Regions from separate parts of the Exiguobacterium sp. EF_C8 genome, predicted to be linked through region 2. Evidence: riboswitches for the same ligand, from Rfam matches in the RefSeq annotation. Region 2 holds a riboswitch; each other region holds the start of a gene.

Region 1 (7,816 bases), 220 kb from region 2:
ACGACAGATCATGATTTGTGGTACACTCGAATGAGCACATCACTTACTAGAAACGAGGGTTCATCTCTATATGATTACAGTACAAAACGTCGGTCTTCGCTTTGCGGACCGAAAATTATTCGAAGACGTTAACATCAAGTTCACGCCAGGTAACTGTTACGGTCTGATCGGTGCGAACGGTGCCGGTAAATCAACGTTCTTGAAAATTCTCGCTGGTGACATTGAAGCACAACAAGGCGATGTCATCATCACACCAGGCGAACGCTTAGGCGTCCTTCGCCAGAACCATTACGAATACGAAGAATTCCAAGTCATCGAAACAGTCATGATGGGACACAAACGTCTCTATGAAGTCATGAAAGAAAAAGATGCGATTTATATGAAAGAAGATTTTTCAGATGAGGACGGCATGCGTGCTGCTGAACTCGAAGGTGAATTCGCTGAAATGAACGGTTGGGAAGCGGAGTCGGAAGCAGCGATGCTTCTACAAGGACTTGGCATCAAGGAAGACCTTCACTCGAAAACGATGGCTGAGCTGACAGGATCTGAAAAAGTCAAAGTCTTGCTCGCACAAGCGTTGTTCGGTAAACCTGACATTCTTTTACTCGATGAGCCGACAAACGGACTCGACCTGAAAGCTGTCAAATGGCTTGAAGAATTCTTGATCGGATTCGAAAACACGGTCATCGTCATTTCCCACGACCGTCACTTCTTGAACAACGTCTGTACGCACATGGCGGATCTTGATTACGGTAAGATCCAACTGTATATCGGAAACTATGATTTCTGGTATGAATCAAGTCAGCTTGCTTCGCGTATGGCAAGTGACCAAAACAAGAAAAAAGAAGAGAAGATTAAAGAACTTCAAGCCTTCATCGCACGTTTCAGCTCAAACGCTTCGAAAGCGAAACAAGCGACGTCACGGAAGAAATTGCTTGATAAAATCACACTCGACGACATTCGTCCATCATCACGTCGTTATCCGTTCGTTGGCTTTACGCCAGAACGCGAAATCGGAAATGACCTCTTGATGGTCGATGGTCTCTCGAAGACGATCGATGGCGTCAAAGTCCTTGATAATGTCCGCTTCTCGTTGAACAAGACGGATAAAGTCGCGTTCATCAGCCAGAGCGATATCGCGATCACGACACTATTCAAAATCCTTATGGGTGAGATGGAACCGGACAGCGGTACATTCAAATGGGGCGTCACGACTTCCCAATCATACTTGCCGAAAGATAACTCGGAATTCTTCGAAGGCTCGGATAAGACGATCCTCGATTGGCTCCGTCAGTATTCACCGGCAGATGAGAGCGATACGTTCCTCCGTGGATTCCTCGGTCGGATGCTCTTCTCAGGAGAAGAAGTCATGAAAAAAGCATCTGTCTTATCTGGGGGGGAAAAAGTCCGTTGTATGCTTTCAAAAGCGATGCTCAGTGGTGCTAATGTCCTTGTACTCGACGATCCAACGAACCACTTGGATCTCGAATCGATCACGGCACTCAACGATGGTTTGATCGCTTATAAAGGCGCAATGCTCTTCAGCTCGCATGACCACCAGTTCGTCGAAACGATTGCGAACCGCATCATCGAGTTGACACCAAACGGTATTGTCGATAAAGAAACGACATACGATGAGTATTTGAACAACGATACGATCCAACAGCAATTAACAGCGTTATACGCACAATGATTTTAAAAGAGACCGGAACTGTCGTTTCGGTCTCTTTTTTGAACACGTTGAAGGAGGAATGCGATATGCGACATCGCGTATGCGCTGCGTTGATTGAAGAGCAACAGATTCTAATGGTCGAGTTACATACCCCTTCCCGGACATTTTGGACGTTACCCGGCGGAGGTGTCGAGAACGGTGAAACTAAAGAGCATGCCGTCGTGCGAGAAGTGTTAGAAGAAACGCATCTTCACGTCACGGTCGAACGGAAACTTTACGAGATTTCAATGGATCAAGGAACAGAGACATGTTTTCTCGTTCGCCGTGTCTTAGATAGTCCTGAACCTCGACTCGGGATCGATCCTGAACTATCGCTTGATCAACAAGAATTACGAGCTGTTCGGTTTCGACCATTAAAGGAGCTTCAAGATGATTCACAGATTTCTCGTTTGCGTCGACTATCGTAACGATATAATCTTTGATTTAAATGAAAATTTAATAACCGTATTTATACTTAAAAATAGTAGTCGGTAACTAAGCTTTTTGATAATCCAAAATCGCTCGATCCAGCGATAGAAAACGAGAACGTTATCAAGGTGTCGACTCTATCCGTTTTACCGAGTGGTCACAAATCGTATACGAATCGATAAGATATGAAAAAACGGATTCTCAGGCGCGGGAATCCGTTTTTTCATGCATTGTTCTTCTTTTGTTTCGCTGCCTCTTCTTCGACACGTTGCAACAAGCCCTGAACAATTTTCTCGTTTTCTCGTTCGCCACCGAGTGACAAGAGACTTTTCCCAACGAAGTTTGCCCCTTCATTTTTTCCTGTATAAATCAACAGACAACGAGCGTGTCCAAGTGGTTTGAGCGTAAACGTCATCTCAATCTTAAATATTTTAGCTAACGTGAATCCAATCGTATTTTGTTTAAAGTCCGGCTCATTCGTATAGGCTAAATCGGTCACGATGTAGGTTTCGAGTCGGTTGCCCTGCATGTACGTTTGACGATACGTCGAACCGACGACACCCGGTTTTCGTTCAATCACCTCATGCTGGACGACGTTCGGAATCAGACGTTGCAGCCGCGTGTGATCAAACAAGTGCCATGCTTCCTCAATAGGGATATCGAGCTGTCGTTCTTCTCTCCACGTAATCATAGATCCGCCCCCTTTCTATAGAAATACCCCGTCATCCGGTCTTTTAACGTCCGGTGACAGGGCGGGAGCCGATTCTTATTTTACTGTGCTTGTTTCAAGTGCAGCTCCGAGGAACTTTGCCAGTTCGAGCATGCCGTAGCGTCCTGCAGCTGCCTCAGCATCCGAATTGTAATTTGTATTCGTATTGACGTCATACGTATAGATCGTACCTGACGCATCCTTGATGAACTCGATACCTGCGACCGCGATCTGGTTCGCTTGGAGGAACGCTTCGTACTTTTCAATGATTGGATCATCGAAGCCTTCAACGATTTGGAACTTCATCGGTGTTTGCGGCGCTTCTTCACCAACTGGGCAAAACAAGTCATCAATCACACACGCATCAGCTGGGCAAAGTTCGAATCCTTCCGACGTATCGACTCGGACCGCATAGACGAATTTTCCACCTACGAACTCACACCGCGTGATGTAAGGTTCTGGTGCTTGGATGTACTCTTGAATCAACGTGATGCCATCGACTGGTTCGTCGAATGTCGAACCATCGAGATAAGCTTCAAGTGCTTCAATCGAATGGAATAACTGGACGCCGAGACCTTTCCCGGCACGGTTATGTTTCGTGATGAATGACGAAACACCGATTTCTTTTGCTGCTTGTACGATTTGATCACGTCCGACAGCAGCCGTTGTCTTTGGTACACGAATCCCAGCCTTACGTAACGCTGTGTATTGATTAACTTTGCTGACTTCAAGACGGAGCGCACGCGTTCCGTTAAAGACAGTCCGGTCATGCTCTTCTAACCAAGCGAGGACCCCTTCCGTCAACTCTGGCGCATAACGATGCCCCCGCGTATGCGAAGACGCACTCATACGACTGTAAAAGACACCTTCTGGCGGCAGTTCATCTAACGGTACGATTCCTTCATTCAAGTGCCACTGCTCGTACGGCAACTTGAGTTCTTCGAGACGTTTGATGAGATGATCCGTCCATTCTTGGTTTTCGTGGAGAATATGAATTTTTGTCATGATTATTGACCTACCTTTCGTTTCGCTTCGACCAGTGGCATTACGTCACGGGCAAAGCGTTCCATTTCTTCAAGTTGTGGTGAGAATTGTAACAAGAGCAACGTGACACCAACGGCTTCGAACGCTAGAATCCGTTCGGCAATCTGTTCTGGTGTTCCGATCAAGTTCGGTCGCAGACCACGGTTCGAGACGGAATAATCATTTCGTTCGACCTGTTGTTCGAGTTGCGATTTACTGATGAAATCTTGATAACCGGCATAACCGGCGCTGTCTTCCTTAACGTCCGTGATGCGTTGCCACTCAAGAAGCGCTTCTTCTTCCGTATCCCGACAAATGATGTAGGCAGCAAGACCGAAGCTCTCAAGCGGTGCGTGTCCCGTCGCTTCCCGGCGTACTTTCATATCATTGATTTTATGAGCTACTTCTTCAACAGTGCCTCCATGCATGACGTAGGCATCACAATGTTCGACGATCGTCCGTTTTCCGGCTTCACTCTCTCCACCAGCGTAGAGCTTAATCCCCGGACGCTGGACGGGTTTCGGATGGAGTTCTGCCTGTTCGATCGTGTAGTGATTGCCGGAGAAGCTGTACGGTGACGCATCTGCCCATAGTCCTTTCATGACCGTGACGAACTCTTCCGTTCGGGCATAGCGTTCATCGTGTGCAGTAAAAATACCGTTGTATTGTTTTGCTTCTTCTGCCCACCAGGCTGAGACGACATTGAGCGTAAATCGCCCTCCACTCAACTGATCGATGTTTGCCGCCATCTTCGCCGTCGTCGCTGGATTATGGAACCCGGAACGAACCGCTGTCATGATTTCAAGGCGTTCTGTTGTTGCAGCAATCGCCGCTGCCGTTGTCCATGCCTCAAGACTCGGTTCCTTGATGCCTTTGATATCGTTCAAGTTCAATTCCGCAATCAACGTCGTCGAGAAGCCGATGCGTTCAGCTGTTTGTGCGACTTGTTTCGCATAATCGAATGTCGCTGGCATCTGTTCATCCTCGACGTTACGTAACCATCCCCCAAAAATCGGTAACCAAAAACCATACTCCACTCCATCGTCCCCCTTATCATAAAAAAAACGCTCTTTTCGAAGTTCGAAAAGAGCGACGGTATCTTGTCCTGTCCGCTCTTATCTTCAGAAGGTATTCCTTCCTGGAAGTAGCACCTTCCGCCATAGCGGGGTTGCTGAAGTGTCTTCGGGCCAGTCCCTCGACTTCTCTAGATAAGATGTGTTGCATTCATCGTACAGAATTCATTGAACTAAAGCAACCATTAAACCGTCTTTTCCTATCGGATTTATTCCAAAGAAAAATCCCGACGTAGTGTCGGGATTCGGAATTAGTATGGTGCGACGAAATCTGATGTCTGCTCTGGCGCCTGCTCCCCACGAATACGATCGTAGAATTTGGCAAGCGTGACACTGAAGTATGGTCCGACCCATAGGACAGCAAGACCAAGCGTAACGATAACAAGCAACGCCCAACCGATAAACGATAAGAAGAGCAAGAATGCTTCCATCTTGTGTCCATCCATGAGTTGCCGTGAGCGTGTAATTGCTTCGAGAATACCGATTGACGGCTCATCCCGAAGGATGTAGTACGTCAACAAGTAAGAGAATGACTTGATGATACCAGGGATGATTAAGAGTAACGTCCAGAGCGCGATAAAGATGAACTGAACAATGGCCAGCCCCACCACTTTCAGGAACATACCATATGGCTCAAACAAATCCGTCACTTTCGTTTCTTCGCCACGAGCAATCGACATGGCAATCCATGTCCAACCGACTCCTACTGGAATCAATAAAATCGACACCAATGATACAACGAGATCTATACTACTAGACGGCTCATCGATATCCGATCCAAATAAATTAGGAACACCCTGAATAATACTAAACAGCAGAAAAGCTAGGACTGCAAATCCCCAACGACCGCTGAGCGACTCCTTCGCTGCTTTTTTTAATTGAGATGACATGAGTAAGGTCCTCCTTGAAAAATAAGTTCTCACCTTACTCTACGGCTTAAAACTTCTAATGTTTCACTCTTTTTTCAATAATTTCCCGTCTCGTCACTGGTTGAGCCAAACACGCTCAAGTTGTCGTCCACATGTTAGAACGAACGTTGAACATCGAAGCGCTCCATCACAAACGAAATGTCATGTTTTTTATCTATGTACGCTGATATATCTCCACAGCCGGATCCCGTTGCTTGTATTTCGCGACGATGACGATCAGGACCGTGATGATCACAAGCAGGAACCAAGAAGACAACTTTCCGAGATCAACGACTTCCCATCCTCTTTCCTGATGCGGATAGACCCACCCTTTAAAGAACGTCACGATATTCTCAGCGATCCAAATAAAGAACGCGATCAGTAAAAAAGACAGGACGAGCGGCATCCGGTAGATCGTCTGCTCGATCGTAAAATGAACCCATGACTTATAGAAGACAAGGACGACGAGGACCATCAATAGCCAGCGTGCATCGAAGATCCAGTGGTGGGTGAAGAAGTTGAGATAGACGAGACTGCCTACGCTGATCGCAAGCCAAGGTGGTGGGAATGCTGTGAAGCGTAAATGAAATCTTCGGAACGCTTGACAGACATAACTTGCGACACTTGCATACATGAATCCTGCATACAAAGGAACACCAGCCACTTTCGTTAGAGCCTGTTCCGGATAACTCCAAGACCCAACGTTCACTTTGAACAGTTCAAGTGCTAGACCAATCACGTGAAAGAGTAAGATCAGTTTGAACTCTTCCAGCGTTTCATAACGCGTGACAAGTAAGACGATTTGGACGAGAAGACACCATAGCAACAGGAGATCGTATCGAGCGACCGGTTCAGCAGGAAGATAACGTGAAAGAGCAAGCGCTGCGAAAATCATGACGGGAAAGACGCAACAGACGGCTTCTATGTATGTAAAACGAATCAGGTGTCGGATCGCTTTCATCCTGTCATCTCCTTTTTTCTTCAGTATACGTTTCTCTTTCGACCTTCCCCTCCTTCTTAAGATGGAAAAAACGGAAAATTTCGTCTTTCTTCTTCTACTTTCCTCATGATACAGTTAACGAATCAATTATTTTTAAGAAATGAGGTGTTAGACATGACGCGTCATCGTGCTTCCTGGTTATTACGCGCTACGTTAAAGTGGGGACTCTTCCTACTCGGTTTATTTTTACTCGCTCTCGGCTCATCGATGATGATCACGGCTGAACTCGGTGTCTCGACGTGGGATGTATTGCATCTCGGTCTCCAAAAGAAAACACCACTGTCCGTCGGAACGATTATTTTGCTCGTTGGTCTATTACTCGTGTTCGTTAAGTACACATTAGACCGCGTCACACCACAAATTGGAACACTCGTCAACGCGATTTTCGTCGGTGTCTTCATGAATCTTGTCCTTAATTCTCATCTCTTACCCTCTTTTGAGTCGATCTGGTTGAATACGATCTGGTTGATTTTCGGCATCTTCATCATCGGCATGGGGGCAGGTCTTTATGTTGCTGTCGGATATGGAGCCGGTCCACGCGATGGGTTGACGCTGACACTTGCAGAGCGATTTGGAACGTCGATTCGTCTGATGCGGACGATCATGGAGGTCACGGCATGCGGCATTGGCTGGTTGCTCGGTGGTCCTGTTTTCTTCGGTACAATCCTCTCGATTTTCTTAATCGGACCATTCCTACAATTTTGGTTGTTCTATTTCCGTCGGATCATTGCAGCGATCGATGCAAAAGGAATTCCAGCGTCTAAACGCCAAATTAGCTAAGTCGCCTGACTCGATATCATTCCGCGTGAATGATATCTCTTTTTATGTTAAAAGCAAATAAGTTGCGCCATCAAATTAAACACGTTATATTCGTTTACATATCAATCTTTGATACGTCAAAGGTTTCTTCGAACGAAGGGAAGGATGTGATGGATTGAGTATCTCCTGCACTGAAAAAGGACG
Region 2 (7,816 bases):
GGTGATGTCGTCACAGGTAAAGTACGCCCACCGAAGGAAAACGAACGTTTCCAAGGGTTACTTAGTGTGGAAGCCGTCAACGGCGAAGCACCGGATACAGCGCGTAACCGTTTGTTCTTCCCGGCGCTGACACCGATCTATCCGGATCGTTTAATGCGTCTTGAGACAGAGCCGCGTCATTTATCGGTTCGTGTCATGGATATGATTGCACCGGTTGGGTTTGGACAACGCGGTTTGATCGTCGCACCACCAAAAGCAGGGAAGACGTCACTCCTCAAAGAAATCGCGAACTCGATTCAAGAGAATCATCCGGATGTCGAGCTGATCATTCTATTGATCGATGAGCGACCAGAGGAGGTAACTGACATCGAGCGTTCAGTTCCGGGAGCAGACGTCGTCAGTTCAACGTTCGACGAAACACCGGACAACCATGTGCGGATTTCTGAACTTGTCCTTGAACGGGCGATGCGACTTGTCGAACATAAAAAAGATGTCGTCATCTTGATGGATTCGATCACGCGTTTGACTCGTGCGTATAACTTAACAGTGCCGCAAAGCGGACGGACGCTTTCAGGGGGGATTGACCCAGCAGCGTTCCACAAACCAAAACGGTTCTTTGGTGCGGCGCGAAACATCGAACATGGTGGCAGTTTGACAATTCTTGCGACGGCACTCGTCGAGACGGGATCCCGCATGGATGACGTCATCTATGAGGAATTCAAAGGAACAGGAAACATGGAGCTACATCTCGATCGTAAGCTGTCGGAACGCCGAATCTTCCCGGCAATCGACATTCGCAAATCAGGTACGCGGAAGGAAGAACTCTTGCTTCCGAAAGAGCAACTCGATGTGCTCTGGACGATTCGTCGGACGATGAACGAGTCGAACGAGTTCGTCGATACGTTCCTGCGTAAGATTCGCGACACGAAAAATAATGAAGAATTTTTTGCTGAACTTGAGAAAGAAAAGAAGAAGACGGTCCGACGTGCACCTGCTAAACCGCGTACCGTCAAGAAGGAAACGACGACGGAAAAATAACTATTGCGACGCGTAAAAAAATCGTTTAGTATAGGAAGGTAACTTACTCTGGCTCAGCAAATGGACCAGGGCGGAAGGAGAGAAATCAACCATGAAACAAGGAATTCACCCTAACTACAACAAAGTAGTATTTATGGATTCAACGACTGAGTACAAATTCTTAAGCGGTTCTACTCGTTCTTCGAACGAAACGATCACTTGGGAAGATGGTAACGAGTACCCACTCATCCGTGTGGATGTGTCTTCAGACTCGCACCCATTCTACACAGGTCGTCAAAAGTTCAACGCGGCAGATGGTCGTGTCGATCGCTTCAACAAAAAATACGGCCGCAAGTAATTACTTGCCGGTTCTTAAAAAACAGCCTGCCTCCATTACGGAAGCAGGCTGTTTTTGTATAGACTGAATTGCGAACGGTACGTAAGGTACGTCTTTAAGACGAACGAGAAAGCAATCCCGCCGACGATCCCGATCAAGTACGGCATAGCATCTGGATGTGCCAAGATGTAGTCGACGATTTTATGGAACGAGATATGACGACCAACAAAGTAGCCGGCGCCCAAGAACACACTGACCCAAATCAAAGCACCTGTATACGCGTAACTCGCAAAAATGCGAAACGGCATTTTTGAAACACCTGCAAAAAAGGCAGAGAGTTGGCGAAGACCAGGTATGTAGTAACCGATGATCAAGACCGATTTGCCGTAACGACGAAATCCGGCTTCAGCGGAGAGAATGTGTTTTTCTGAGATGCGCATCTTTGGTCCGACGCGATGCAACAGGGGCATGCCGAGTTTTAAGCCCAGCACGTAGCTAATCGTCATTCCAATGCAACTGCCAGCGTAAGCGGCAAGAATCGTACCGAACAGCGGTAGATTGCCTTGATGCATCCAAAAACCGGACAGGACGAGCAAGGTCTCATCAGGAACCGGCAATCCCACGATACCACCTGCGAGAAGGACGGAAAGACCAAGGGCGCCATATTGGTGCAGAATGTCATGTAAGAGATGATGAATCGGGGACACCTTCTTTCGCGAGAATCTTCTTCTTTAGTGTACAGGAAATGGATGAAGGTTGGAATGAAAGGACAAAAATTCTAGGTAAAGAAAAAATGAATTTTGATTTCCGGAAGTCAACCCTTTTTCTCAATACCGTTTCGAGCTATACTCGTTAAAGTGACTATTTTTAGAGGACGGTGTCGGACGATGATGCATGTAATAAATCAGTACGGCTGGATCGAAGTAATTTGTGGCAGTATGTTTTCCGGGAAATCGGAAGAGTTGATTCGTCGTGTCAGACGGGCACAGTACGGCAAACTGCCCGTTCAAGTATTCAAGCCGGCAATCGATGACCGGTACCATGAAGAGCATGTCGTCTCTCACATCGGAAATTCCGTCGTGGCGATTCCAATGGCGACGAGTCGTGATCTCTATGCAGCAGTAGCGCAAGAAACACAAATTGTCGGAATTGATGAAGTTCAATTCTTTGATGATGAGATCGTTCAAGTCATCGAAGCACTTGCGCAAGACGGAAAACGCGTCATTTGTGCAGGACTCGATCAGGATTTCCGGGCAGAGCCATTTGGCAAGATGCCGGAATTACTGGCGCGCGCAGAATTTGTGACAAAACTTCAGGCGATCTGTCTCTCATGTGGCGATCCGGCTTCCCGGACACAACGTTTGATTGATGGAAAACCAGCGAACTATGATGATCCGATCATTTTAGTCGGCGCTTCAGAATCGTATGAGCCACGGTGCCGCCACTGCCATGAAGTGCCAGGAAAGCCGAAGCCGCTCCAAACGATGCAACACCAAAAAGGATAAACAAAAAAGACGAACCGATGATGGTCGTCCTTTGATGTAACAGCTGTTCGCTTCTAAGTGAAGACGAATAGCTGTTTTTTTTATTATCCCGTTTCTTGTGAGAAACGGCTCGAGCGTTCGATGAAACGAATCGTCTCACGCACGATCAAATCCTGATCATGATCGAGGGTCGCGACGTGGTACGAGTTGAGGAGACAGTAGCTTCGTTTATCATTCGTCCCGATATGCTGATGCAGATAATCCGAGCTCGACGGCGGAACGACGTGATCGGTCGCCGAGTAAAGAATCAATGTCGGTAGAAGGATTGATCCAAGGCGTCCTTTCGTCTCATCCATCAAGCGGACGAGTTCGAATGCACAACGACTCGGAACGAGGTCATAGATGATTTCGAAAGCAGACCGTTTGATATCCGGTGCCCCTTCAGGTAGGTATTGTGGACCATCTTCAAACGACAGTGCTTCATAAGACGGAACGGAGAGAGCGGCATTGATCGTAATGATGCCTGAAAATGGAATCCCGTCAGCGGCGAGCGATAGTGCGAGCGTCGCGCCCATTGATTGACCGATGACGAAGACTTGATCGCATGTTTCTTGTAAACGTGCATAGCCGTCTTGCAGGCTCTGCTTCCAACATCGAGCAGTCGATTGTTCGAACTCACGGACGTTCGTCCCGTGACCACGCAAACGTGGAGCATAGACAGTGAATCCTTTAGCAGCAAATGCCTCACCGACATCCCGAACACTTTGCGGGGTCGCATTAAAACCATGACAGATTAAAATGCCGATCGGTCCACCTTGAAGATAAAATGCTTCAGCACCAGTCAATACAGGATAGTTCATCATTACTATTTTTCCTCCATTCGTGAAAAAAACTCGTCAACGTCATTGCTTGGACGCCCACGAGTTTTTCACCGTATCATCCAAAGCCGCGCTTTGCTGGTCGGAGCACCTTACAGATTGCAGGTTGCCGTGAAGTCATAGAGCCAGGTCTCTCGTTCACTCTTGATAAATATCATATTGGAATTGTCGGATTAATCATTGAAACGATGGTAGCACGACCGAAAATGCCTTGTCAAATCGTTCTGGACGAATCGTGATTTGTTCTTTCAGCTAACTCATAACTTATGACTCAATCGATATGCGCCAAATGGATTATTTTTGCAAAGTTGGTTGACTTTTAAAGGTTCGACCCGTAATGTAAAAATTAGTTTTACGACATAAGCAACAACGCAACAACACACATACGAATTTCATACCGCAATACTTATCCAGAGAGGTGGAGGGACTGGCCCTACGAAACCTCGGCAACAGACTCATTATGAGCACTGTGCCAATTCCATCAGACAGATGTCTGAGAGATGAGTGGAGTGGATTCTGCCACTGTGCGGATCCAGGTCTCTTCTTGTTTCTCAAGAAGGGACCTTTTTTGTTGAATGAAGGGGGAAAACGGAATGATTGCATTTCATCAAGTCAAAAAAACGTACGTCACGAAGGATCAGACGATCGCAGCACTCGACGGTGTCGACCTGACGATCGAGAAAGGCGAAATCTTCGGTGTCATCGGCTTTAGCGGTGCCGGGAAAAGTTCATTGCTCCGCTGCGTCAACCTGTTAGAACGACCGACGTCAGGAACAGTGACGGTCGACGGGGAGGATTTAACACAACTATCACCAAAAAAATTACGCCAAGCGAAACAGCGGATCGGGATGATCTTTCAACACTTCAATCTATTGAATGCAAACACGGTCTTTACGAACGTTGCGAAACCACTCGTTCTCGCAGGTATCAAGAAAGACGAGATTCGTCGCCGGGTGACGGAATTACTCGAATTCGTCGATCTCGCGGACAAGGCGGATCATTACCCGGATCAATTATCCGGCGGACAAAAGCAACGTGTCGGCATCGCCCGGGCACTAGCGACGCAACCATCCGTGCTCTTATGTGACGAAGCGACGTCAGCACTCGATCCTCAGACGACACATCATATTCTCCAGTTATTAAAACGCATCAATGCGGAATACGGGATCACCATTCTCTTGATCACCCATGAGATGGGCGTCATCCGGGAGATTTGTGACCGGGTCGCCGTCATCGAAGCTGGGAAGCTGATCGAGTCAGGAACAGTCTTTGATGTCTTTTCGAATCCGCAGACCGAGACAGCGAAAAACTTCGTCCGCTCCGTCATGCATGATGAAATTCCGGCATCAATTCGTCAGTTGATCGAGTCACGGAATGCGCATCCGATCTATAAGATTCATTTTCTCGGACATCACACCGGGCAACCACTCTTATCGCAAGTCGCAAAACGCTTCGACGTCGATGTCAACATCCTGCACGGTAGCATCACGGAGTTACAGGAAACACCGTTCGGTACATTACTTGTTGAACTGATCGGTGAAACAATCGAAGTAAAACGGGCCTTACAGTACATCGATCAGGCACAGGTGACCGTCGAGGAGGTGCTTGCTGATGCTAGTTAACTACAGTGATATCTGGACAGCATTTTTGCAGACGATGACGATGGTGTCAGTGTCGTTATTATTTTCGACTTTGATCGGTTTACCACTCGGCATCCTGCTCGTCGTCACCCGGAAAGGGGCATTGCTCGAGAACGTCCCGCTGTTCACATTCTTCAACAGTATCGTCAATATCTTCCGTTCAATTCCGTTCATCATCTTACTTGTTGCGATCATCCCGTTGACACGGTTGATCGTCCAGACGTCGATCGGAACCGAAGCCGCCATCGTCCCGCTCGTCTTTTACGCCGCACCGTACATGGCGCGTCTGATCGAGAGCTCGTTACTTGAAGTCGATAAAGGCGTCCTTGAGGCAGCAGAAGCGATGGGGGCGACGCCATTCCAAACGATTTTCCGCTTCCTTCTGCCGGAAGCACTCGGTTCACTAATCCTTAATTTAACGATTGCAACAGTCGGCTTGATCGGGGCGTCGGCGATGGCAGGCGCCATCGGTGGTGGCGGTTTGGGTGACTTAGCAATTACGTACGGTTATCAACGGTTCGACACGAAAGTCATGATCATCACGGTCGGGATTCTCGTTATCTTAGTCCAAGGCTTACAGACGACAGGCAACATCGTCGCACGAAAAATCAGAAGACATTAATCAAGGGAGCGATTCAGCCATGAAAAAAGCAGTAGCGATTGGAGCAACATTAACGACGATTTTATTTGCCGGGTGCTCAGCATCAGGAGAAGAAGAAAAGACGATCAAGCTCGGGGTCAGCGGTTCAGACACTCAAGTATGGGATTACGTCGCGAAAAAAGCGGAAAAGGAGGGCATCAAAATCGAGCTCGTCAAGTTCTCCGATTATGTCCAGCCGAACATGGCACTGGCTGAGGGTGAGATCGACGCCAATGCCTTCCAGACGATTTCCTACTTCAACGCCTTCAAGAAGGAACATAAGTTGAAGCTGTCACCGATTGCGACGACCGTCATTGCACCGATGGGCATTTACTCAGATAAATATAAGGACGTCAAAGATATTCCAGTCGGTGGCAAAATCGCTGTTCCGAACGAAGCGACGAACATGGGACGTGCCTTCTTGTTACTACAAGAAGCAGGTTTGATCAAATTACCGGACGACTTCGACGGCAATGGATCGGTCGATAAGATCGTTGAAAATCCGAAGAAACTGAAAATCGTTCCGATCGTCGCTGGACAAACGCCACGCGTCTTACCGGACGTCGCTGCATCGATCATCAATAACGGTATTGCTGTTGACGCAGGACTAAATCCGATCAAGGACTCGATCGTCCATGAGAACGAGACAGCAAAACCATACATCAACATCATCGCGACACGGACGGAAGACAAGAACAAAAAAGAACTGAAAAAGATCGCGTCGCTTTACCAACAAAAAGATGTCGCGGCTTTCATCAAAAAAGAATATAAAGGTAGCTCGATCCCGACGTTCGTTCCACTAAGCGACATCGGCGAATAAATTCTAAAGGAGAGTGGATAGCATGACGACACCAGTACGCACGACATGGGTAGAGACGATTGAACAGGACATCGAACAAAAACGGGAATCGTATCTTGAGACGAGCCACCGGATTCATGCGACGCCGGAAATCGGTAACGAGGAATTCTTTGCTTCGCGGCTACATGCAGAGCGTTTGACGGCAGAAGGCTTTACAGTAGAACTCGGCGTCGCAGGGCACGAGACCGCGTTCTTCGCGAAGAAGTCAAGCGACCGACCTGGCGCGACAATTGCCTTTCTCGCTGAGTACGATGCGTTGCCGGGCATCGGACACGCATGCGGTCATAATATCATCGGAACGACGAGTGTCGCAGCGGCGATCGCGGTCAGCAAAGTGCTTGATGAAGTCGGTGGGAGTGTCGTCGTGCTTGGAACGCCAGCCGAAGAAGGTGGGCCGAACGGAAGTGCGAAAGGCAGTTTCGTCAAACACCAGTTGCTTGAAGGAATCGATGCGGCCTTGATGGTCCATCCGTCCGGACAAACGCGGATCACGGGATCCTCTCTTGCGGTCGATCCGCTCGATTTTGCCTTTACGGGTCGTCCCGCGCACGCAGCGGCGACACCGGAAGAAGGTATCAACGCTCTCGACGCTGTCATTCAGCTCTTCAATGGGATCAACGCCTTACGTCAGCAGTTACCGGACGATGTCCGGATCCACGGGATCATCACGCATGGTGGCGATGCGCCGAACATCATTCCGGAATACGCAAAAGCACGTTTCTTCATTCGGGCGACGACACGGGAACGGCTGAATGCCGTCACGGAGAAAGTCAAAGCGGTCGCGCAAGGTGCGGCACTTGCGACCGGGGCGACGCTTGACGTCATCGCTTTCCAAAATGAAGTCGACAATCTCGTCTTCAACCGGACGTTTGATCGTCTCTTCCAAGAAGAAGCAGAGGCGCTTGGGCAAATCGTGCACCTCGACGAACGACCGGGTCTTGGATCGACGGACGCGGGTAAC
Region 3 (7,816 bases), 160 kb from region 2:
CGGATCCGAACTTCGCGAGTTCGCGGAAACCGCTCGTCGCGGAATTCCTCTTCAATGGTGATTCATATCATGTCATCGTCAACCACTTCAACTCAAAAGGTGGCGATGGAGCTGACTTCGGTAAAAACCAACCGGTCGTTCGTAAGAGTGAAGTCCAGCGTCATGCGATTGCGAACATCGTCCAAAACTTCGTTTCTGAATTGAAGACGGAAGTCAAAGATTCGAATGTCGTCGTTCTTGGTGACCTCAACGACTTCCAGTTCTCAGAAACGTTAGACATCCTGAAAGGGAAAAATCTCTGGAACACAGTCGATGATCTTCCAAAATCTGAGCGTTACTCGTACGTCTACAACGGAAATGCGCAAGTACTCGACCATATCTTAATTTCGAATAACTTGAAGTCGTATACATCGTCGGATATCGTCAACATCAACTCGGATTACATGGAAGCAGACGGTAGCGCGAGTGACCACGATCCAGCGATCATCTCGATTCAAGGTGCACAAACGGCAGTACCGGTCAAAGGAACGGCAGAAGTCGGTATCTGGCGTGCTGTTCAAAAAGGAAAACACATCTTCATTGAACGTAAATTGGGTCGCAACTGGGATAAAGCCAGTGAAACACACGCCGATCAACAAGGTGAATTGCTCGCACTTCGCGTGTCACAAGGGCGTCCATACATTCAAGTGAAGACAATCAAAGGCAAAACGATCTGGCTTGAATTGTCGAACAAATACAAACTAGCTGAAACAACGAAATACCAATAAAATCAAAAAAAAGCGGACTTAGCGGTCCGCTTTTTTGCGTGCTGGGATAAAGAGTAAAAGAAGTGAGAGTGTACTGATCGAGAGTGTGGAAATTAAGGCAACGGGTAACGGGATGGCACGGAACATATACGTGAAGTGAATGATGATCAATAATAGAATAATAGCGAGACCAGGAATGAATTGTTTTGAGAGCAACATACCGGAACCTGGAACGAGTATTTCAAATCCAAGTCGTTGATTGAGACGAACATCTTCGTGGGCATTGGCTAAGCTAAAGGATACAGTCAAGGCGACAAGAATCATCCAGCCGGAGAATAAGTATTGTTGAATGGGTAAAAAGGCAATGGATTCATAAATGAAATACAGTAAAACCATAGGTCAGCTCCTTCATATCATTATGTTATTTGGAAATGCATTGAAAGTTTGGCTTGCGAATTTTAATAATACCGAGTCAAGATTCGGAGAGCAACTAAAATTCGCTGAGAATGAAATAAAAGAATGTTCACACATTTTAAGAAAAGGGGAATATACTTTAGTCTCTGTACTAAATGTTTTCAAGAATCGTTTAAAAGAAAGCATTTCACTAAAGGAAGAGCGTTCTCATGAAATGTGTCAGGTTTGTGGACAGAAGATGTGATTTAGACAAATGAGAGTCAATGACTGTTCGGGGGAAACAATTTCTTTTAAAATAAAGGTAATGAGATTAAAGGAGGCGAAACGACGACATGAAAAAATGGTTGATCATCGGAGTAGCAGCGATAGCCTTTTTCAGCTACGAAAACATTCCAATGGAACAGGCAGAAGCCGATTACCCGAAAAGTGGCGGCAAGCTGATTGATCGATATAGCAGTGAGTATCCCGGATATGACTGGGAAGTCAGACGGACTTCAACGGAAGAATTCGTCGCCTTAACGAAGGATGGTAAGGACTACGGAAAATATCGTTTCAAAAACGGTGTGACGACACAAGGTGCAGTATTGAATAAGGATACGGAATCCTCTTTGAAGAAAAAGGGTTGGACCGCAGTGAAATCCTATCGTAAAGGCAACACAAACTACATGCTGAATCTGGACCATGCCGCCGTTTATGAGAAGAAAGGCAACTATGTGACGTACTTCTTCGATCAACATGACGGCAATAAAGTCAAAGCGACACTTGCGATTCCGAAAGACGTCGAAGCGAAGAAAAAAGGCTTCTACGGTACATCGTCAAATGCGCTACGGACGACGGATGAGAAATTGATGCTTCGCTTGATGAACTGGGAACGCGCTGACTATAAGTTGAATCCGTTAGCACCGTACACAGCATTGAAGCCGGTCACCCGTGGTCACAGCGAAAACATGGCGAAACATAATTTCTTCTCGCATACAGATCCACAAGGTCGTGATCCGTTCGACCGGATGAAACGCGGGGGAATCACGTTCAGCTATGCTGGTGAAAACCTCTCGATGGGGTATCCGAACGTCTTTGCCGCGCATTGGGGTCTAATGAATTCACAAGGACACCGAGAAAATATTTTGAAAAAAGAGTACAAGCAAGCCGATGTCGGTGTGGCATTCCGAGACAATGCACCGTACTTCACGATTAATTTCCGAACACCTTAAGTATGTAAAAAAGAGGATGACATTTCACGATGTCGTTCTCTTTTTCATGAGATTGTTTGTTTTATACTAAAGGCAGGAGGTGGGGCGATTGGAAATCCGTCGATTGAATCCAGAAGATGCAGTACTCTATAAAGCATTGCGATTAGAAGCATTACAGAATCATCCGGAAGCGTTCGGCTCCGATTATGAAGCGGAAAAAGATCGACCGGTCGACCAGTATGCTACGCGATTTCAGAGCGAACAGGCAGCGACGTTCGGTGCCTTTCATGAAGCGCAACTCGTTGGGGTCGTCACCGTTGTCTGCTCCGAGCTAGACAAGATGCGACATCGAGCCAATTTATTTGCGATGTACGTCACTCCAAGCATCAGAAAACAGCAGGTCGGACAGCAATTGGTACAAGAGGCATTACGGGCATTAGAGGAACGTCCTTGGATCGAGCAGGTTCATCTCTCGGTCGTTCGGACGAATGAAGCCGCTAAAGCCTTGTATCGGTCGCTTGGCTTCGAATCGTACGCGATTGAACCGCGGGCGTTGAAAATCGATGGTACCTATCATGATGAAGAACTCATGTGGTATCGGTTCTAACACAAAACGACCGAAATTCAATGAGAGATGATCTCTTTTGAATTCCGGTCTTTTTTAAAATCAGTTTGCCCAATTTGGTTTGCTGAAACCTTTGAATGATTTTTCGATGACTGTGTTGAATGCATCGGATTCGACAGCTGTCTTCAGGTCTTTTGCGACTTGTGAGTCTGCATCTTTCGTTTGGACAGCAATGAGGTTCCGGTATTGCTCGTCCATCGTCTCAAGTGCTAACGCATCGAGTAAATCGAATTTCGCAGCAAGCGCGAAGTTCCCTGGAACTGCTGAGACATCAACGCTTTCGATGGCACGTGGCAGTTGCGCTGCTTCAAGCGGCTTGATGACGAGTTTCTTCGGATTTTTGACGATATCTTTCTCTGAGACGGTCAGTGGATCGACATCTGGCTTCAGTTCGATCCAGCCTTGTTCTGCCAAGAGGTTCAGCGCGCGTGCCTGGTTCGTTGGATCGTTCGGTGTCGCGACTTCAGCGCCTGTCTTGACGTCGTCAAGTGTCTTCGCCGTTTTACTATACAGTCCCATCGGTGCCGTCGGGACTGTGATGAGTCCTTTAAGGTCGAGCTTCTTTTCTTTAGAGAACGTCTTCAGGTAAATCGAGTGTTGGAATAAGTTAGCATCGATATTGCCACTACCGAGTGCGATGTTTGGTTGGATATAATCGCTGAATTCGACGATTTCGACTTTATAGCCTTTCTTTTCGAGTTGCGGTTGAATCGCTTGTTTGACCATGTCGCTATAAGGACCGCTTGTCGCCCCAATCTTGATCGTCTTGTCTTTTTCATCAGCGCTGCTGTCTCCGCATCCTGCGAGGATTCCTGCACCGAGTAAGGCTGTCGCTAAAAAGGCATATCGTTTTTTCATGATTCAACTCTCCCTTTATATGTATGATTAGCGCTTGTCTGTTTTTCGCGCTAGTTGATTGCCGAGTGCTTGAATGCTCTGGACGATGACGATGAGGACGACGATCGTCACGATCATGATGAGATTATCGTAGCGATAGTAACCGAAACGGATCGCGAGGTCACCGACACCTCCACCGCCGACGATACCAGCCATCGCCGAGAAGCCGATTAAGCTGATCGTCGTTAATGTGATGCCCTGAATGATGCCAGGGAGTGCTTCCGGTAAGAGGACACTGACGATGATCCGTAATGGTTTCGCTCCGCAGGCTTCCGCTGCTTCGATCAGACCAGGTGGAATTTCACGGAGTGATGTTTCGACGAGGCGCGCGAGAAACGGAATCGCTGCGACACTAAGGCTGACGGACGCTGCCGTCGGACCAATCGTATTATCAAGCAAGAACTTCGTTAATGGAATGAGGGCAACAAGCAAGATGATGAACGGCAAGGACCGGACGATGTTGACGACGAAGTCAAGGACACGTCGGATGGCAATGTTTTGAAAGAATAAACCGCGGTCGGTGACGAACAGGAGAATCCCGAGTGGAATCCCGACGACCAATGCGAAGGCAAGCGAAATGCCAACCATCCACGCCGTCTCACCAAGTGCCTTCAACAACTCGGGTAACATCGTTTGTATACGATCAAGCCACATCCTGAATCACCTCGAGTGTATGAAGTTCCGCCGCAAGCCAGTCGAGGGCAGGTGCGATTTGATCGGAGGATCCCGTCAAGCTGACGATTAAGACACCAAAAGCGACGTCTTGGATGTAATCGACTTTTCCGTGCAGGATGCTGACCGAGATATCGTATCGACGGATGGCTTCCGATAACGTACTTTCACCGGTCTTCTCGCCCGTGAACTGCAGGCGGATGATCTTTCCCGGTGTCGCTTGCAAGATGCGTTCCGGTAGCTCGATCTGGAGTGCCGTGTCGACGTAATGTTGTGTCACCGGATGTTTGGCTTGACTGAACAAATCGTATGTAGAGGCGACTTCGACGACTTCCCCTTGCGACATGACCGCGACACGATGGCAAATCTGTTTGACGACATCGATCTCATGCGTGATGAGGACTATCGTCAATCCGAGTCGTTCATTCAAATCTTTCAACAAATCTAAAATCTGCAGCGTCGTGACCGGATCAAGGGCAGAGGTCGCTTCGTCACATAACAAGACGGTTGGATCATTCGCGAGTGCCCGGGCAATCCCAACGCGCTGTTTTTGTCCGCCGCTCAACTGACTCGGGAAGTTCGTTTCGAATCCTTCGAGTCCGACGAGTGAGACGAGTTCACGGATCCGTTCCGGAAAATCTGCTCGTTTGACGCCAGCAGCCTTCAGTGCGAAAGCAATGTTATCTGCGACATTACGCGACTGGATCAATTGGAAATGCTGAAAGATCATTCCTGTCCGCAAACGAAGTTGACGCAAATCTGCTTTTGACATCCCACCGAGCGAGACACCGTCGACCTTGACCGTTCCTTGTGTCGGATGCTCGAGACCGTTGATCAGACGAAGTAACGTACTCTTACCGGCACCGGATTCACCGATGATCCCAAAGATTTCTCCTTTTTGAATCGTCAAATCGACATCCCGTAATGCGAAAATCGGGGTCCGGTCTCGGACGAACCGTTTCGTAATCTGTTTGAATTCAATCATTTGCTCATCTCCTTGTACAAAAAAAGTCGCTTTTTCCTAGTAGCAGAGCAACCAGAAAAAAGCGACGAAAGTGTAAGATTTCGTAACTTATCTCTCAGAATGAATCCATTCTGTAGGATGTGGCACCGTTCCTGATAGGTGGTTGCCGGACGTCGTTGGGCCTAATCCCTCGGTCGCTCTCGATAAGTAGTTATGCTGTTGGGATTTACTTTAACGGAAATGATTCCCATCTGTCAAATATTTTTTCAGAATTATTCCGCAACGGGTGTCCGGAACAGGTTGAGCGTTCCGATTCGGTCGACGGCCTCCTCTAGCCGTTCGACGTCAGCAATTAAGCTGATCCGCACGTAGCCTTCGCCGTATTCGCCGAAGAATGATCCAGGGGTAACGGCGACGTGTGCTTCGTCAAGCAGATGATCCGTGAAGCTTTGGGACGTGTATCCTTCCGGCACGGGGAGCCAGACGAAGAAGGAACCGCCCGGTCGTGGTCCGCTCCAACCGATTGCATCGAGTTTCGCGAACAATGCATCGCGTCGTGTTTCGTATAAGCTACTTAACTCACGGACACATGTTTGGTCACTCGTCAGGGCAACGGTCGCTGCATGTTGGATCGGTGTGAAGGCACTGACGTAGAGATGTTCCTGATACGTCTCGATGCTTGAGATGACGGACGGATTTCCGATCGCGAAAGCGATTCGGAAGCCAGACATGTTGAAGCGTTTCGAGAGTGAGAACAACTCGATTCCGACATCTTTCGCCCCTTCCGTCTGCAAGAAGCTTCGTGTGGGACCATCAAAGCTGATGCCACCGTAGGCTAAATCATGGACGACACAAATATCATGGGCATCCGCGAAGGCAACTGTCTGTTCGAAGGCTTCTGCTGTCGCTGTCGCACCTGTCGGATTACTCGGGTAATTGAGGAACAACATCCGGGCGCGCTCGACATCTGTCGTATCAAGTAAATCGTAATCCGGCAGGAAGTTATTTTTCTCAAGCAATGGAAGCGTAATCGGGTAAGCACCAGCAAGTGCTGCTCCAGACAGGTAATCCGGGTACCCCGGATCCGGGACGATGACACCTTCTCCAGGATTGACGATCGTTTGTGGTAAGGCGACGATTCCGGCTTTACTACCGAGAAGAATTGCGACCTCGGTTGCCGGATCGATCGTGACGCCGAATTCGTTCGCATAAAAGCTCGCGACGGCTTGCTTTAAAAAATCATGTCCACGAAATGGTGGATATTGAAGGTTTGTTGGCTCATCGATCGCCTGTTTCAAGGCGTCGAGAATATGTACGGGCGTCGTTTGATCGGGTGTTCCTTGACCAAGGGTAATGACATCATGTCCGGCAGCTTTCACAGCACCGATTCGGTTCGCAAGTTCTGCGAAAACGGGAGCAGGAAGCCGATCGATGGCGATGGATGGAGCGAAATGTTTCATGGATGTGTGCCTCCTTAGTAGTATTGTCGTCAAGGATAACGAATATTCAGTCAAAAGAAAAGAACTTTTTTGAGATTCAAAAAAATCGTCCAATAAACAGGTACAGATATGTGGAGCGGGAATAGAGAGTAGGGAGAGGAGTGAGGAGATGAAGCGAGCTAGCTGGAAAGAAGCAGTCGTCTATCAAGTCTATTGGCGCAGTTTTAAGGATTCGAATGGGGACGGCATCGGTGATTTGCGAGGTGTCATCGACAAGCTAGATTACATCGCATCGCTTGGTGTCGATATCGTCTGGTTAAATCCATGTTACCGTTCTCCAGACATCGATAATGGCTATGATATTGCCGATTATTACACGATCATGGACAAGGCGGGGACGATGGGCGATCTACAAGAGTTGATCACAGCGGCTCACGCACGCGGCTTAAAGATAATTCTTGATTTGGTCGTCAATCATACGAGTGACCAGCATGACTGGTTCCGTCAGTCGCGGGACCGAATCCACGACAAGGATGATTGGTACATCTGGAAAGATGGAACGAAAGAGACGCCTCCGAACAATTGGCGGTCGTACTTTGCGCCGAGCCCGTGGACGTGGAGTGAAGAGCGCGAACAATATTATTTCCATTCCTTTGCGAAAGAGCAACCGGACTTAAACTGGGAACAACCGGCTGTCCGGCAAGCGATCTACGACATGATGAACTGGTGGATCGCTCAAGGGATTGACGGTTTCCGGATGGACGTCATCAACTTGATCAAAAAACGTTCGCTTGAGGATGTCGTCAATCCGTTTGATCTATCGTATCTCGGGAATCAACCAGGTGTGCACGACTTCCTTCAGGAAATGC
Region 4 (7,816 bases), 710 kb from region 2:
GTGACATCGATGCCGGCACGTTGTAGCTCCCATGTCGTCAGTCGTGCTCCCTGCAGTAATGGTCGCGTCTCACTCGCAAAAACAGATAATTCAATGCCGCGTTCTTTTGCGATATAGAACGGCGCAAGTGCTGTTCCATAAGCAGCGGTCGCAATCGATCCAGCATTACAGATCGTTAGGATCCGGTTACCTGACTGGAACAATTCAAGTGCATGAATCCCGATTTGACGTGACGTCTGCGCATCCTGATCGTATAAGGCAATCGTCCGCTGCTCGAGCCGTTCGCGGATCTCTTCTACCGACGTCCCGTCTTGAATGATTGGATTCAATTGATCAAGGACATTTCGTAAGTTAACAGCCGTCGGTCGTGTCGCGAGTAACGTCGCTGATGTCTCAAGCAAAGTCTGCTTATAGATCGACAGTTCTGCTTCAAACCGGTACGCCTCTTGAACGAGTACGAATCCGCCAAATAAACTGATCGCAGGCGCCCCTCGGACGCGCAGTTGTTTAATCGCTTCGACCGCTTGTGCAAGATCGGTAATGACTTCATAGTGTTCTTCCTGCGGTAGACGTGTCTGATCGAGAATCGTCAAGACACGATCTTCATAACGAATACTTTGAACGAATGTACTCATCGGCTAAGTTCCTCCGTTACGTCGAAGTTTCGTAAATCATCAAATGTCCGGCATTCGGTCCGACGTTTGATTAACGCCGATCCTAAACGTAAAGCATGTTGTTTTCGTTCTAGTCGTTCCGTCATAGAACTAATCGTTTCTAAATCAGCGACTGGTGCGAGTCCGATCGTCCGACGAATCAGTTCGCAACCGGCAAAGCCAAGGGCATCCTGCAAGATCGTGCTCAGTACATCGTCGACGAGTCCCGATGTCCGGAATGGTTCGACGGCTTCGCGTTCCCATAAGGCGCGGAACGTCGAAGCGAACGTCAGCCAGAACGTATCGATGTCGCGAATCCGGGCATCACGAAGTGCTGAATAATCCGGGTATGCTGCAAAGAATAAGTGGGCGATGAACTGTCCGACATCAAATCCGAATGGACCATAAAAGGCGAATTCTGGATCGATGACTTTCGTTTCCGTTGCCGAAGCAAAGATGCTTCCTGTATGTAGATCGCCGTGTAGCAACGCATCTCCTTTCGTGATGAAAAGCGCTTCGAGTTTTGCGACTTCGCGTTTCAACTCATCGTCCGCCCATAGACGTGCCACCTCTTCTTCAAGCCCGGCTTCAATCTCGTTCGTCTCCGCGTCATGGAACGGATCCGTGAAGATTAATTTTTCCGTGATGTCGCACAAGTCCGGATTGTAGTACGTTCGGGCGACACGTTTTTTTTCAACCGGACCAAGCGCAAAGTCCGATGTATGGAATAAAGTCCGAGCGAGATAAGAACCAATATGTTCCGCAAGCAACGGATACTGTTCACCTGCGAGTAAACCGCTTCGAACGATTGTCAGATGTGAAAGATCTTCCATGACCGTATACGCCTCGTCGTGACTAGCATGAAAAACACGCGGTACGAACGGCACGGCATGCCGGGCGAATTCACGGAGTGCGGATTGCTCGATCCACGCCCGCTCGAGTGATAGTGGCCAGCTCTCACCGACGACTTTCGCGTACGGGAGTGCTTGTTTTAGAATCAATCGATGTTCACCTTCTCGAATTCGAAAGACAAGGTTGAGATTGCCGTCGCCAATCTCTTCTGCTTCGACGGCTCCGTCGCCGATCAGTCCTAGTGAGCGGACCCGTTCGATCGCGTCCTGTTCTGTAAATGCTTTGTATGTCATCTCAGTTCCCCCTGTGTGATACACGAAAAAGCGCCTCTTTTCGTCATCGAAAAGAGGCGCAGGAAAGTCACTGCGTCCTCTTATCTCTCAGACGAAACGTCTGTTGGATGTAGCACCGTGCCAAGTGGTCGGTTGCTGCGGCGTCATCGGGCCAATTCCCTCTGCCAACTCGCGATAAGAGTCGTATGTAGTTGTCGTGTGTGATATTGATTTGAATCTTACGCAATCCTCTTCCCTGCTGTCAAACTAAAATCAGGGAGAAATGGACATCGTTTTCATGCCATCTATAGAAAGAGTATTTTCAAAAAAATAAATTTTCTAAAAATAGTTTGACAAGTCGTGACTCTCATGTAAAAATTGCAATTAGATTTCACAATTTCATCCAATTCTTATCAAGAGCAGACGGAGGGACAAGCCCTACGATGTCGCAGCAACCGACCTTTTGGCACGGTGCTAATTCTTGCAGCTACTAAGCTGACAGATAAGAGTCCACGTTCGAATCATTCATGGTCTCTTGTCGCTGACGAGAGACCATTTTTTTATTGAAGGAGGAAAGACATGGCTTACATCACAGCTACTTATCAATTGACCGCCCGCGATCGACTGGAGCAACGTGCCGAACAACTCGCGCTTGGTCTGACGGTTGGTTCCTGGACGGAGCTGAATCATCTTGAGCAACAACAACTCGCCTCGTTCAAAGGAGAAGTCGTACATACGGAAGAGCGCGACGGTAAAGGCTATATCACGATTCGTTACCCGGAACACAATGTATCGCGCGACTTTTCTGCGATCTTAACGACCGTCTTCGGAAAACTCTCACTCGACGGTGAAATCAAATTAACAGAATTGCTACTACCCGATACATTCACGTCGGATTTTCCAGGTGCGAAGTTCGGGATCGAAGGGGTTCGTTCCTTGATTGGTGTCGAAGATCGTCCACTGTTAATGAGCATCTTCAAAGGGGTCATCGGACGCGATTTATCGTTCCTTCGTGATCAACTCGAAGGACAACTTGCTGGTGGGATCGATCTCGTCAAGGACGATGAGATCCTATATGACAATCCGTTGACACCAACGATTGATCGGGCACGGATCGGACGTGAGGTTATCGATGCTCATTTCCACCGGACCGGTAAACGTGCGTTGTATGCGATCACACTTAGTGGTCCCGTCTTTACGCTCAAGGATCAAGCCAAACGATTGATTGACGCTGGAGCAACTGCTTTCTTGTTGAATACCTTCACATACGGACTCGACGTCTTACGTGAATTGGCAAGTGATCCGGAGATCAACGTTCCCATTTTCAATCATCCGGCTTACAGCGGTGCATTGATTGCCAGCCCGAACCACGGTGTTGCAGCGCCTGTCTTACTTGGCACATTACCGCGCGTTGCTGGTGCAGATTTAACGCTATTCCCGTCACCTTACGGCAATGTCGCTCTTCCGAAGGACGTCGCCCGCGGCATCGCGGTCGAAGCGACTCGCCTCGGTCAGACGAAAACGATTTTCCCTGTCCCTTCAGCCGGTATTCACCCAGGACTCGTCGCTCAACTCGTACGCGACTTCGGGATCGATTCCGTCATCAACGCTGGTGGTGGCGTACATGGTCATCCACAAGGTGCTGCGGCTGGTGTTATCGCTTTTCGTCAAGCACTTGATGCGGCACTCGCAAATGAATCCCTATCGAATGCTGCGTCACGACATGAAGAATTACGAGTCGCGCTTGACGCTTGGGGGATCAAGTCATGACCTTACGAATTCTTTGTGACTTCGACGGTACCGTAACGATGCAGGATAACATCATTGCACTCATGGAGGTATTTGTGCCAGTGAATGACTTCGAACCGTTGAAACGTGGCGTGCTCGACCGGACGTTATCGATCCAAAGTGGTGTCGGGCAGATGTTCGCGCTTCTGCCGTCCGACGGTAAAGCGGACTATCTTGATTTCTTGATGGAGCGCGCCGTCATTCGCGAAGGATTTTCGGAGTTGCTTCAGTACAGTCGTCGTCAAGGAATCCATTTTTCGATTGTTAGCGGTGGAATGGACTTTTTCGTCGAACCGATCTTAGCACCGTTCCTCGAGCAAGAGCAGATTTACTGTAACATTGCCGATTTCAGTGGTCCATTCGTCCACATCGATTGGCCACACGCCTGCGATGCCCATTGCACGAAGGGATGCGGCTGTTGTAAAACATCCGTTGCCCGTACATTATGCAAAGACGATGACGTCATCATCGTCATCGGTGACTCAGTGACGGACTTCGAACTCGCAAAACAAGCGGATCGTGTCTATGCCCGTGATTATCTGATCACGTTGTGTGAAGAAAATGATATCGCCTATACACCTTTTGAGACGTTCCACGATATCGTTCATGATTTAGCACGATCGGAGGTGACGATATGACATTCATGCGACGCTATGAAGAACTACGCGCCATCAAACAAGAACTTGCAGCGCGCGATTGGTTCCCTGGTACGAGTGGTAACCTCGCCATTCGGACGTCCGGTATTCCGATTGAATTTCTTGTGACGGCAAGTGGGAAAGATAAGCGGCAGACGACTCCTGACGACTTCGTTCATGTCGATGCGACCGGTCAATTGATCGGCGAGCAATCCGGGCGCCCTTCTGCTGAGACATTGCTCCATGTCGAAGTGTTCAACCGAACGAACGCCGGATGTTCCCTGCATGTCCATACGATTGCGAACAATGTGATTTCGGAGTTATATGGCGATCAGGGAAGTATCACCTTCTCCGGTCAAGAAATCATCAAGGCACTCGGTCACTGGGAAGAAGATGCGACGGTCACGGTGCCGATCATTCCGAATCACGCGGACATCCCGACACTCGCTGCTGCTTTTGCGCCATATGTCACAGCGGACAGCGGTGCCGTCCTGATTCGCAATCACGGAATCACGGTCTGGGCACCGACCGCCTTTGAAGCAAAGAAACACCTCGAAGCCTTCGAGTTTTTATTCAACTATACGTTGACGTTGCAATCATGCCGTCAATCTATCTATTAAAAGGAGGAATCATCTCATGGCAACAGTCTTATTCCAAGAAACAAACACACGGTATACGGATCAAACGGAAGTCGCTGACTTCCTCGCATCGCGCGGCGTTCTTTACGAACAATGGGACGTCTCAAAACTACCAGCACCTCTCGTTGAGAACTTCACACTGACGGATGCCGACAAACAAACGATTCTCGATACGTTCGCTCCAGAAATCAAAGACGTATCAGAACGTCGTGGATATCAGACAGCTGATATCATTTCACTTTCGGATACGACACCGAACCTTGACGAGTTGCTCGTCAACTTCCAGAAAGAACATCATCACACGGATGATGAAGTCCGTTTCATCGTAAGCGGTCACGGCGTCTTCGCGATCAAAGACGAAGAAGTCGGCTACTATAACATCGAACTCAATCCTGGTGATTTGATTTCTGTTCCTGTCAATACACGCCACTACTTTACGCTCCAAGAGGATCGGAAAGTCGTCGCTGTTCGAATTTTCGTCACGACAGATGGGTGGGTTCCAATTTACGAGAACGAGACATCCACGGTCTCTTAAGAACGACAAAAGCGTTGATTTCTTCTATATAAGGAGAATCGGCGCTTTTTCTTATCTCACAAACATATCACTACATCGACACGTAACAGATATAATGAGGGAAAAGCGATTGGGGAGTGAGCAACATGCATATTCGTCCTGTAACGGAACATGATTTACCCGCCGTTCTATCCATTTATAATGAAGGCATCGAAGACCGAATCGCAACGCTTGAGACGGATCGAAAAGATTTATCGTTCATGACCCAGTGGTATGCAGAGCGTACGCATCGCTACGCTGGATATGTCGCAGAAGATGAGACAGGTGTCCTCGGCTTCATTTCTCTTGATCCGTATAACCCGCGTCCTGTCTATGCGACAGTTGGTGAGATTTCCGTCTACATTACTCGAACACATCGCGGACAAGGGATCGGGACACAGTTGTTAGAAACTGCCGAACAACATGCGCGCGATCATCAGATGCATAAGCTGATTCTCTTTACCTTCCCGTTCAATAAAATCGGACAAAAGCTCTACATCCGTTCCGGATTCCGGATTGTTGGGACATTTAAGGAACAAGGTCGCTTGAACGGCGACTACGTCGATGTCATGGCGATGGAGAAACGCTTACGATAGGATTCATTGAATGCCAGACAGGGAATAATCAATCCGAGTCATTGAGAGAGGATGAACCTAATGGATATTCAACAAATTCGTAATGCGACGCTTGTCGTCACGTATGCCAATCAAGTTTTACTAATCGATCCGTTTCTCGGCGAAAAAGGCAGTTTACCTCCTTTCGGTCAAACGCCGAATGCCGTCGCCAATCCACTCGTCGACTTACCGGTCGATGTTAAGACACTGCTCGATCCTGACGCTGTCTTCGTCACGCATCTGCACGCGGATCATTTCGATGATGCTGCAAAACAATTTCTACCCAAGCATTTGCCATTCTATGCGCAGCAAGAAGAAGACGCACGGCAAATCCGAGAAGCCGGCTTCACGAACGTCTCTTCCTTCGATTCCGGTGTGACGATCGGTGATATCCAGGTCCATCGAACAGGTGGACAGCATGGTGTCGGTGAAATCGGTGAACGAATGGGACATGTCTCCGGACTCGTCCTCACGCATCCGGACGAACCGACGCTTTATATCGCAGGTGATACGATCTGGTGTGACGAGGTCGCGCATGCGATTGAACAACATACACCAGATATCATCGTCGTCAACAGTGGGGCTGCCCAGTTTCTGACGGGAGAACCGATCACGATGTCGCAGCGTGATCTCCTTGCCGTACACGAAGCAGCAGCGGAAGCAACGATCATCGTCTCGCACCTCGAGTCCGTCAATCACTGTCTCCTACGGCGCGACATGATTGCTGACTTTTTAGCTGCTTTCCACCTCTCTGCCCATTTCCTCATTCCGGAAGATGGCGAAACGATGTCATTTTAAGAACAAATCAAAAGTCTCTTTTCGAAATTCATCGAAAAGAGACTTTTTTCATGGAATGACCAATCCTAATAATCGAGCGAAGGCGACTGCTTGTTCTTCCGTAATGACTGCGCCCGGTAAAAATCGCGGATCGATTGTGATACCAGAGAGTTCCGTCTGCCGGAGATCAAGACCTTTTAATGGTGTTTCAATCCATTGGCTATCAGTAAGCCGGACCGCTTCGAGTTTCCAATGGGTCGGTTTCACTTCGAAGAACTGTGCTTCTTTCATCGTCGTTTCACTCCAATGCTGATGACGGACAGTACTACGAATGAACTGGGCATAGTCTGCGAGTCCTTCTTCGATCGTCAGATGATCAAGCGTACAATCTTCAAACTGAACACCCGTCATCCGGCATCCGACGAAAGACACGCGGTGAAAACGGGTTTCTTGGAAGTGACATCCTGTTAAGTCACATTGCTCGAAACGAATATCTTCGAACGAACCGCGGTCAAAGGTGAGGTTCGCGAACGAGACATTTTGAAAACATACTTGATAGGCATCGATACGCTCCGTCAGTTCGACAGGCATCGACTCCTTTTCATAACGTGCTCCTTTCAGATATGGATCGTCGATTTCGACTTGATCGAACGTCTCTGCTTGAAGCGTTTTCGGTAATTCTGGTAAACGGATAACGATCTCTTTCATAGAAATTCCCCCTTTTTCTCTCCTTTAGTGTATCAAACTCCTTTTGCATAAGGGTCAATCGTTCGAATTCCCTCTTTTTTCAACAGTTTTTTATTTTGAGACACTTTGAGACCATGCTATAGTCAAAGAAAATCAAAATAAGAACATATGTTCTTTTATGTAAAGGAGTGATTCAAATGTTTCCTTCCGTCGTTTTACCACAGAATAAACGTATTTTTTGTGTTGACAGTGTTTCCTTCTACGCCAGCTGTGAATGCCAGTATCGCAATCTCCCTCCCTTAACGACACGTCTTGCGGTCGTCTCCGATTTAAAACGAAGCGGATCC

The links. A riboswitch is a leader RNA that binds a small molecule or an ion and turns the genes downstream of it on or off. The one in region 2 is predicted to bind S-adenosylmethionine.
Region 1: it holds a riboswitch for S-adenosylmethionine, as region 2 does, so the genes downstream of both, ACY2IG_RS16185 (LLM class flavin-dependent oxidoreductase) here and ACY2IG_RS15005 (alpha/beta hydrolase) in region 2, are expected to answer to the same signal.
Region 3: it holds a riboswitch for S-adenosylmethionine, as region 2 does, so the genes downstream of both, ACY2IG_RS14235 (methionine ABC transporter ATP-binding protein) here and ACY2IG_RS15005 (alpha/beta hydrolase) in region 2, are expected to answer to the same signal.
Region 4: it holds a riboswitch for S-adenosylmethionine, as region 2 does, so the genes downstream of both, ACY2IG_RS02535 (2,3-diketo-5-methylthiopentyl-1-phosphate enolase) here and ACY2IG_RS15005 (alpha/beta hydrolase) in region 2, are expected to answer to the same signal.

The regions. Positions count from the first base shown of each region.
Region 1 is NZ_CM143264.1:3,062,799-3,070,614, forward strand. Features, by position in the region: gene ACY2IG_RS16165 (ABC-F family ATP-binding cassette domain-containing protein) at 71-1,693, shown strand; gene ACY2IG_RS16170 (NUDIX domain-containing protein) at 1,759-2,139, shown strand; gene ACY2IG_RS16175 (SRPBCC family protein) at 2,364-2,831, opposite strand; gene ACY2IG_RS16180 (ATP-grasp domain-containing protein) at 2,907-3,854, opposite strand; gene ACY2IG_RS16185 (LLM class flavin-dependent oxidoreductase) at 3,857-4,909, opposite strand; SAM riboswitch class I at 4,985-5,087, opposite strand; gene ACY2IG_RS16190 (DUF975 family protein) at 5,197-5,835, opposite strand; gene ACY2IG_RS16195 (DUF817 domain-containing protein) at 6,029-6,814, opposite strand; gene ACY2IG_RS16200 (YczE/YyaS/YitT family protein) at 6,968-7,633, shown strand; gene ACY2IG_RS16205 (MarR family winged helix-turn-helix transcriptional regulator) at 7,788-7,816, shown strand, end outside.
Region 2 is NZ_CM143264.1:2,845,999-2,853,814, reverse strand. Features, by position in the region: gene rho (transcription termination factor Rho) at 1-1,038, shown strand, start outside; gene ACY2IG_RS15020 (type B 50S ribosomal protein L31) at 1,130-1,375, shown strand; gene ACY2IG_RS15015 (DedA family protein) at 1,411-2,061, opposite strand; gene ACY2IG_RS15010 (thymidine kinase) at 2,245-2,859, shown strand; gene ACY2IG_RS15005 (alpha/beta hydrolase) at 2,943-3,701, opposite strand; SAM riboswitch class I at 3,769-3,870, opposite strand; SAM riboswitch class I at 4,120-4,223, shown strand; gene ACY2IG_RS15000 (methionine ABC transporter ATP-binding protein) at 4,310-5,338, shown strand; gene ACY2IG_RS14995 (methionine ABC transporter permease) at 5,328-5,978, shown strand; gene ACY2IG_RS14990 (MetQ/NlpA family ABC transporter substrate-binding protein) at 5,998-6,816, shown strand; gene ACY2IG_RS14985 (M20 family metallopeptidase) at 6,839-7,816, shown strand, end outside.
Region 3 is NZ_CM143264.1:2,689,601-2,697,416, reverse strand. Features, by position in the region: gene ACY2IG_RS14265 (FN3 associated domain-containing protein) at 1-767, shown strand, start outside; gene ACY2IG_RS14260 (hypothetical protein) at 786-1,142, opposite strand; gene ACY2IG_RS14255 (CAP domain-containing protein) at 1,493-2,371, shown strand; gene ACY2IG_RS14250 (GNAT family N-acetyltransferase) at 2,460-2,957, shown strand; gene ACY2IG_RS14245 (MetQ/NlpA family ABC transporter substrate-binding protein) at 3,018-3,833, opposite strand; gene ACY2IG_RS14240 (methionine ABC transporter permease) at 3,861-4,526, opposite strand; gene ACY2IG_RS14235 (methionine ABC transporter ATP-binding protein) at 4,516-5,529, opposite strand; SAM riboswitch class I at 5,614-5,718, opposite strand; gene ACY2IG_RS14230 (aminotransferase class I/II-fold pyridoxal phosphate-dependent enzyme) at 5,781-6,968, opposite strand; gene ACY2IG_RS14225 (alpha-glucosidase) at 7,117-7,816, shown strand, end outside.
Region 4 is NZ_CM143264.1:458,276-466,091, reverse strand. Features, by position in the region: gene mtnA (S-methyl-5-thioribose-1-phosphate isomerase) at 1-635, opposite strand, end outside; gene mtnK (S-methyl-5-thioribose kinase) at 632-1,798, opposite strand; SAM riboswitch class I at 1,876-1,979, opposite strand; SAM riboswitch class I at 2,185-2,286, shown strand; gene ACY2IG_RS02535 (2,3-diketo-5-methylthiopentyl-1-phosphate enolase) at 2,357-3,547, shown strand; gene ACY2IG_RS02530 (2-hydroxy-3-keto-5-methylthiopentenyl-1-phosphate phosphatase) at 3,544-4,203, shown strand; gene ACY2IG_RS02525 (methylthioribulose 1-phosphate dehydratase) at 4,200-4,820, shown strand; gene ACY2IG_RS02520 (1,2-dihydroxy-3-keto-5-methylthiopentene dioxygenase) at 4,837-5,373, shown strand; gene ACY2IG_RS02515 (arsinothricin resistance N-acetyltransferase ArsN1 family A) at 5,499-5,987, shown strand; gene ACY2IG_RS02510 (MBL fold metallo-hydrolase) at 6,048-6,803, shown strand; gene ACY2IG_RS02505 (pentapeptide repeat-containing protein) at 6,852-7,490, opposite strand; gene ACY2IG_RS02500 (Y-family DNA polymerase) at 7,667-7,816, shown strand, end outside.